2 regions of the Streptomyces sp. NPDC058000 genome follow, and region 1 is predicted to be linked to the other one. Evidence: predicted binding sites of a transcription regulator. Region 1 holds the regulator's gene; the other holds the start of a gene.

Region 1 (4,152 bases):
AAGCGCCACGCCTACGCACGCGCTGCCATTCCGCTCTATCTTCTCGTCGACCGCAGCAAGTCCGCGGTCACGGTCTTCAGCGAGCCGAAGGGCGACGACTACCTCACCACCCACACCGCCCCCTTCGGCGATCCCCTCCCCCTCCCCGCCCCCTTCTCCTTCGACCTGGAGACCACCGACTTCCTCTGATCCCCTGCCGGGCCCCGCACCGCGCCAACTACCCTGGCCCCCATGGCCCACGACCTGAGCGCGCTGTCCCCCGAGTACCTCGCCTTCTGGGGCGAGTACCAGATGCCGACCCTCACGACCCTGCGGGCCAACGGCACCCCGCACGTCGTCCCGGTCGGTGTCACCTATGACGCCGGGCAGCGGATCGCGCGGATCATCACCCGCAAGGACAGCACCAAGGTCAAGAACGTCCTCGCCGCCGGCGCCGACGGGGCGCGGGTGGCGGTGTGCCAGGTGGACCGCGGTCGCTGGGCGACCCTGGAGGGCGTCGCCCGGGTGCGGACGGACGCGGAGACGGTGGCCGACGCGGTGCGCCGGTACGCCGAGCGGTACGGCCGGACCCCGGAGCCCAACCCCGACCGCGTGATGATCGAGATCGCGGTGACGAAGGCCCTCGGCCGGGCCTGAGCGCCCGCCCCACCCCGCGACACCACACCCGCCTCACCAGCACCAGCACCGCCGCCGAATCGGCCGTCCACCGGCCCGCGTTCACTGCCGGCACGGCTACCGGCCACCCAGCCACCACACACAGGTCCGGACCTGGCCGAAACCGCATCCTCCAGATCCGTCATCCGGCGCCCACCTGGTACTCAAGAACGGCAGGAACCGAACACCTCCGCACATCGACGAGCGGCATCGGCCCTGTCCCAGGCAAAAGACGGCAGCTGGAGGCCGCATGGCGTCGGTATCGGGCAACACGACGACCGTTCCGCGCCGCCTACCCAGGAAACGGACGGCCCGACCCCGCCCCTCCGCCGAGAGCTGCCCCCGGTGCGGAGGCCAGTTGGCCGTGAATCAGGACGGCTGGAAGATCTGCCATGCCTGCGGATATGCCTCGCCGCCCGGCGCAGCCCCTCCTCCCCGGGCCCTTGGCGGGGGTATCGTCGCCCCCACAGTCGCCACGCCCCGGAGGGCACGATGAACTCGGTCCGAGTGACGGCGATCGCCTGCCTGATGCCGCTGTCCGAGCTGGACGAGGATCCGTTCCTGGTCGATGACCGCAGCCAGCACGCCATGTGCAAACAGTGGGCGGCAGCCCGTGACTACCGCCTGACCTGCCAGCTCAGCCTGCACCAGCTGCGCGCCGACCACAGCGCGCTGTGGCGCGACGTCGAAGAGGGCCTGGTCGACGTGTTCGTGACGCCCAACCGCCGGGCGCTGGAGTCCGCCATCGACGGCGCCGACGAGTTCACCGCACGGTGCGCGGCGGCGGGCGTCCGACTGGAGACCACCGACCTGGACGAACCGGTCTACACCCTGGCGATGAAGTCGCACGTGCACCGCCGGCTGTCGATGCCGACGGCCGGGTACAACGGCTGCTGACCGCACGGAGCCGACAACGACATGCGAAGGGCCGGGGTGGTGTGTCCACCCCGGCCCTTCATCGCGTCCGCTACGGCGTCATTCCGACGGCCGCTTGGGCCGCCAGACCACCAGCGCGCTGGTCTGCTGCACGTCCTGATACGGCACCAGGTCGCGGCGGTAGGAGGCGTGCACCGCCGCCTCCCGCTGCCGCATCGTGCTGGCCGCGCCCTCCAGGGCGCCCTGGAGTTCGGCGACCCGCTGCTGGAGGGCCGCGACCTGGTTCTCCAGCTCGATGATGCGCTTGATGCCGGCGAGGTTGATGCCCTCCTCCTGCGACAACTGCTGGACGGTGCGCAGCAGTTCAATGTCGCGGGCGGAGTAGCGGCGCCCCCGACCGGCCGTGCGGTCGGGAGAGACCAGGCCCAGGCGGTCGTACTGCCGCAGGGTCTGCGGGTGCAGGCCGGAGAGTTGGGCCGCGACGGAGATGACGTACACCGGCGATTCGTCGGTCAGTTCATAGGGGTTACGACGCTGCCCGCCCCGGCTGTCCATCTCATGCTCCCTTCGCGGCCTGGAACAGCTCCGTCCGCGGGTCCGGGCCCGCGGTCGCCTCGCGATAGGACTCCAGCGCTTCCTTCGCCTTGTCGCCGAGGTCCCCGGGAACGACCACCTCTATGGTGACCAGCAGGTCACCGCGGGTGCCGTCCTTGCGGGCCGCGCCCTTGCCGCGGGCCCGCATCGTGCGTCCGTTGGGGGTGCCGGCCGGCAGCTTCAGCGTGACCGGCGGGCCGCCCAACGTCGGCACCTTGATCTCACCGCCGAGCGCGGCCTCCGGGAAGGTGACCGGCACCGTGACGGTGAGGTTGTCGCCCTTGCGGCCGAAGACCGGGTGGTCGTCGACGTGGACGACCACGTACAGGTCGCCGGCCGGGCCGCCGTGCTCGCCCGGGGCGCCCTTGCCGCGCAGCCGGATGCGCTGCCCGTTCGAGACGCCGGCGGGGATGCGGACCTGCATCGTGCGGGCGCTGGACGCGCGCCCGCTGCCCTTGCAGACCTCGCAGGGCTCCTGGGCGATCAGGCCGCGGCCCTTGCAGTCGGCGCACGGGTCGGTGAGCGAGAAGCCACCGCCCGCGCCCCGGCTGACCTGGCCGGTGCCGACGCAGGTCGGGCAGACCCGAGGCGTACCGTTTTTGTCGCCGGTGCCGGAACACGCTTTGCAGGGCGCCTGGCTGGACATCCGCAGCGGGACCGTGGCCCCGTCGACCGCCTCGGTGAAGCTGAGCGTCACCTCGGACTCGATGTCCTGGCCGCGGCGCGGCTGCGTACGGGTGGTGGAGCCGCCGCGGTTGAAGAGGCCGCCGAAGACGTCCCCGATCCCGCCGCCGAAGCCACCGGACCCGCCGGAACCGCCCGCGCCCCCGGCGCCCCCGAAGAGGTCGCCGAGGTCGAAGTTGAAGCTTCCGCCCCCGCCGGGGCCGGGCCGGAAGCCGCCGTTGCCGAACAGCGCCCGTGCCTCGTCGTACTCCTTGCGACGCTTGGCGTCGCCGAGCACGTCGTTGGCCTCGGAGATCTCCTTGAAGCGCTCCTCGGCCTTGGCGTCGCCCTTGTTGGCGTCCGGGTGGAACTCGCGGGCGAGCTTGCGGTACGCCTTCTTGATCTCCGCCTCGGTGGCGTCCTTGGGGACGCCGAGGACCTTGTAATAGTCCTTCTCGACGAAGTCCTTGGTGCTCATCCTCGACGTCCCTCCTTCCGGGCGGTTCTCTCGTCGGCCCGTACGTCAGCCCTTGTCCGGGCCACCGCTCTCCTTGTCCGCAGCCTTGGCACCCTTGGCTCCCTTGCCGCCCTTGGCGCCCTTGGTCTCCTTCTCGGAGGCGGACTTGGCGTTCTGCGTGCCCGGCTGCGGCTCGGCGACCGCGACCCGCGCGGGGCGGATCGTGCGCTCACCGATGCGATACCCGGGCTGCAGGATGGCGACGCATGTCGTCTCCGTGACATCGGGCGCGTACGAGTGCATCAGCGCTTCATGGATCATCGGGTCGAAGGGCTCGCCCTCCTTGCCGAACTGCTGAAGACCGAGCTTGGCGGCCACGGTCTCCAGCGACTCGGCCACCGACTTGAAGCCGCCGACCAACTCGCCGTGCTCCCGGGCCCGACCGATGTCGTCGAGCACCGGAAGGAGATCGGACAGCAGGTTCGCCGCGGCGATCTCCTTGACCGTCACCCGGTCGCGCTCCACCCGGCGGCGGTAGTTCTGGTACTCCGCCTGGAGTCGCTGGAGGTCGGCGGTGCGCTCGTTGAGTGCGGTGCGCACCTGGTCCAACTGGGCCTGGAGCGCTACGTCCTGGACGTCCCCGGCCGGGGCCGAGCCCGCCTTGTCGGCGGACTCGGCCTGTGCCGCGTCTTCGGAAGCGGCATCGGAAGGGACGTCGGGCTTCTCGTCGAAGCCCGGGGTCTCCTCCGTCACGCCGCACCGTCCTTCTTCGGCTTCTCGTCGTCGACGATCTCGGCGTCGACGACGTCGTCCTCGGCCTTGGCCTGCTGGCCACCGGCGGCGGCACCCTCGGCACCGGCCGCACCCTGGGCCGCCTGGGCGTCGGCGTACATGGCCTGGCCCAGCTT
Region 2 (4,152 bases), on a different contig from region 1:
CACACCGGGCACCGCGGTCCGCCGCCCGGCCGGGTCCTGGGCCGACTCCGGGGTGTGGTGCGGCCGCCCGAGGAGCGGGCGCAGCGCGTCCACCCCTACGGTGCAGGGCAGCTCCCGCTCGCCCAGCTCGTGCTGGGCGGCCACCTTGCGCAGCAGCCTGGCGACCGACCGCTCCAGATTCCGCACGCCCGCCTCGCGGGTGTACTCGCCGGCCAGCTTGCGCAGCGCGTCGTCCGCCACGGTCACCTCGCCCGGCGTGAGGCCGGCCCGCTCCAGTTGGCGCGGCACCAGGTGGTCGCGGGCGATGACGACCTTCTCGTCCTCGGTGTAGCCGTCCAGCCGGACCAGTTCCATCCGGTCCAGCAGCGGTTCGGGGATCGCCTCCAGGACGTTGGCGGTGGCCAGGAACACCACGTCGGACAGGTCCAGTTCGACCTCCAGGTAGTGGTCCCGGAAGGTGTGGTTCTGCGCCGGGTCCAGCACCTCCAGGAGGGCGGCGGCCGGGTCGCCCCGGTAGTCGGAGCCCACCTTGTCGATCTCGTCGAGGAGGACGACCGGGTTCATCGAGCCGGCCTCCTTGATGGCTCGCACGATCCGGCCGGGCAGCGCGCCGACGTACGTCCGCCGGTGGCCGCGGATCTCCGCCTCGTCCCGGACGCCGCCGAGGGCGACCCGGACGAACTTCCGCCCCATGGCCCGCGCGACGGATTCGCCGAGCGAGGTCTTGCCGACGCCCGGCGGCCCGACGAGCGCCAGTACGGCGCCGCCGCGGCGCCCGCCCACCAGGCCGAGCCCGCGCTCCGACCGCCGCTTGCGCACCGCCAGGTACTCGGTGATCCGCTCCTTGACGTCCTCCAGCCCGGCGTGGTCCGCGTCCAGGACCCGCTTGGCGCCCGCGATGTCGTAGGCGTCCTCGGTCCGTTCGTGCCACGGGAGTTCCAGGACGGTGTCCAGCCAGGTGCGGATCCAGGAGCCGTCGGGACTCTGGTCGCTGGCCCGCTCCAGCTTGTCGACCTCCTTGAGGGCGGCCGTGCGGACCTCCTCGGGCAGGTCGGCGGCCTCGACCCGGGCGCGGTAGTCGTCGCCCTCGTCCTCCGGGTCGCCGTTGAGCTGGGCCAGTTCCTTGCGGACCGCCTCCAGTTGCCGCCGCAGCAGGAATTCCCGCTGCTGTTTGTCGACGCCCTCCTGGACGTCCTTGGCGATGGACTCGGCGACGTCCTGCTCGGCCAGGTGGGAGCGGAGCACGTCGGTGGCGTACTTCAGCCGGGCGACCGGGTCGGTGGTCTCCAGCAGCTGGAGCTTCTGTTCGCTCGTCAGGAACGGCAGGTATCCGGCGTTGTCGGCGAGGGTGGGGACGTCGTCGATGCCGGTGACCCGGTCGACGACCTGCCAGGCGCCGCGCTTGCGCAGCCAGCTGGTGGCCAGCGCCTTGTACTCCGTGACGAGTTCGCCGACCGCGCCGGGGAGGGCGTCCGGCGCCGTCTCCTCGACGGGGGTGCCCTCGACCCAGAGCGCGGCGCCCGGGCCGGTGGTGCCGGAGCCGATCCGCACCCGGCCCAGGCCCCGGATCAGGGCCCCGGGGTCACCGTCGGACAGCCGTCCGACCTGCTCGATCCGCCCGAGCGTGCCGATCGCCGCGTACGTCCCGTCGATCCGCGGCACCAGCAGCACTCTGGGCTTGCTGCCCGACGGGCCTGACGAGGCGGCGGCCTGGGCGGCCTCCACTGCGGCTCGCACCTCGGCGTCGGACAGGTCCAGGGGCACCACCATGCCGGGCAGGACGACCTCGTCGTCGAGGGGCAGCACGGGCAGGGTAAGCCTGGTGGGCTCAGTGGGCGCCGTGGACGCCGAATCAGCAGTCATGATCTCCCCTTCGGCAAGCAAGTTGAGCTTTACCCACTCAATGCCGAGCGGCCTGCCGTTGTTCCCCGCCGCATGTTCGCTGTGAGCGATCAGCTCCGGGCAACTCGGTTACGGGGCAGGGGGCGTGGGCCCCCACCGGAAGGGGAGGGATTCGGCGCTACCAGTGGGCGGGGCGGCGCAGCCCGCGCGGCAGCCGGGTGGTCGCGTCGCCCCGGGCCGCGTTCACCTGGGCCTGTGTCAGGAAGACGCTGCCGGTGAGGTCGGCGCCGCGCAGATCGGCATCCCGGAGGTCGGCGCCGATCATGTCCGCGGACCGGAGGTCGGCACCCCGGAGGTCGGCCGCGATGAGGTACGCCCCGCGCAGGTTGGCGCCCCGGAGGTCGGCGCCCTTGAGCCGCGCCCCCATCAGGTCCGCGCCCCGCCGCTCCTTCTTACGGCCCGGGACCTTCGCCCGGACCAGCTCACTGACCCGCAGCAGCAGGACGTTGACCACACCGCGGTGGGCGGCCACGTCCAGCCCGGCCAGCTCCTCGGCGGTGCCCGCCGTCAGCCGCTCGGTCTCCTCCAGGGCGGCCCGTAGCTCCTCGCGCACCGGGCGGCACTCCGGGAGCGCCACCGCCTCCGTCAGGTACCAGAGCAGTTCGTGCAGCTGGCGCATCACGGCGAACGCGTCGAACATCGGCCGGGCGGTCTCCGGCGCGGTCCGCCAGTCCTTCCCCTCGAAGGTGACCTGGGAGATCTTCTGGCCGGCGCCGAAGCACTCGAAGACCGTGCAGCCGGAGAAGCCGCGCTGCCGCAGGTCGCGGTGGACGCCGCAGCGGAAGTCGGTCCGGAGGTTCGGGCAGGGCCGGCCGGCCTCCTTGTCGAGGGCGAAGTCCGCCGAGCGCGCGAACGGCAGCGCCACACAGCACAGGCCGAAGCAGTTGCCGCAGTCGGAGAGCAGCGGGAGCCGGGCCTCGTCCGGGGCCTGCGGCGGGGCGGACGTGCGGTCCTGGGCGGGGCGGCGGCGCTCGTGCGACACGGTTCTTCTCTGCTCCTGCGGCCGGCGGACGCCCTCCGTCACAGCGCCCGCGAAGGACCCCATTCTCCGTGATGTGCTCCGCGGCGTGCTCCGCGACCGCCGCTGCTGGCGTGTCCGGCGGGCCGTGCGCGCGGGCGGTGTCGGGGTCAGGACGCCCGGGTGGCCCGCAGCGCCGGGTGCCCCAGGTCGCCCAGCAGCGGGGCGGGCCCGGAGCGCTGCGCCCGCCAGTACCGGAGCAGCGGCCAGGCGGCGACGCCCAGGCCGAGCGAGAGCAGATGACCCCAGTCGGTCATCGGGTCGACGTAGGCGAGCAGGCCGGACACCGCCTGGTAGCCGGCGCCGACCAGCAGCGGCCAGCGCACCCAGGCGGGCAGCAGTCCGGCGAGCGCCCCGACGCAGGTCATCACGCCGAAGCTGATGCCGTAGTCGAGGCGGTGCAACGAGCTGTCCGGCAGTCCCCCGGCGGCGACCGAGAAGCCGACCGGCATCTCGGTGGCGAGGGTGGCCAGCGCGTGCCCGCCGAAGAACACCGCCGCGGTGCGCACCCCGCCGATCCGCCGCTCCAGGGCGGTCAGGACGAAGAGGAAGGCGACGGCGTACCCCGAGAGCAGCCCGCCGGCGATCCACAGGGCACTGGCGACCAGCACCAGCAGCGGCGCCTGGGCGAGGTGGACCACGTCCGTACTGGAGCCCTGGAGCAGTGCGGAGACCAGGGAGGGGTCGCCCTGCTCGGCGAAGAGCGAGGTGGCCACGAGCAGCAGCGCGTAGCAGAAGGTGAAGGGGGTGCCGGCCGGAGTGGGGAGCAGCCGCCAGGGGTGCAGGCCCGTCCAGGGGCGGCGGGCCGGGGCGTCCGACGGCGCCGCCACGACCTGCGGGACGTCCGCGGCCGGTGCGGCCGCGGCACCGCGCTGCCGGGGCATCCCGGGGAGGAGCACCGGAGCGCCCTCACTCGCCCCGTCCCCGGCCGACGCACCGCCGGCCGTCTCCACCGCACTCGCCATCCCAGGTCCTTCCACGACCCCGCGCACCGTCCGAGATCCACTGTGCACGGCCAACCCATGAGTCAGCTGTGTGAGTGATATCCATCACAACCCTCAACTCACGCGCGATGCACTGCGTCCGCCGCGCCGGACGCGGTACCCGCCCCGTCCCACCGTCCGCCCGACGCTGGACCACCGCACGCGGAGTTGGCCAAGATGGCCGCATGGATCCCGCCCACCCCTGGCATCCGACCGCCGACCCCGAGCCGGCCGTACGCACCCTCGACC

The links. Region 1 encodes HspR, which represses chaperone genes until heat shock. Its sites were predicted from a motif close to TTGAGNNNNNNNNNCTCAA; they were not measured.
Region 2: lon (endopeptidase La) is a predicted target of HspR. The motif match lies at 1,886-1,904, and genes of this name have one in related genera.

What each region holds. Positions count from the first base shown of each region.
Region 1 covers NZ_JBHVQS010000096.1:4,485-8,636, reverse strand. Annotated here, with positions in the region: gene ACFVT2_RS41560 (Uma2 family endonuclease) at 1-189, shown strand, start outside; gene ACFVT2_RS41555 (pyridoxamine 5'-phosphate oxidase family protein) at 232-636, shown strand; gene ACFVT2_RS41550 (hypothetical protein) at 1,147-1,551, shown strand; gene ACFVT2_RS41545 (heat shock protein transcriptional repressor HspR) at 1,630-2,085, opposite strand; gene dnaJ (molecular chaperone DnaJ) at 2,087-3,265, opposite strand; gene grpE (nucleotide exchange factor GrpE) at 3,311-3,997, opposite strand; gene dnaK (molecular chaperone DnaK) at 3,994-4,152, opposite strand, start outside.
Region 2 covers NZ_JBHVQS010000007.1:82,897-87,048, reverse strand. Annotated here, with positions in the region: gene lon (endopeptidase La) at 1-1,863, opposite strand, end outside; gene ACFVT2_RS10280 (pentapeptide repeat-containing protein) at 2,021-2,884, opposite strand; gene ACFVT2_RS10275 (rhomboid-like protein) at 3,031-3,885, opposite strand; gene ACFVT2_RS10270 (spermidine synthase) at 4,089-4,152, shown strand, end outside.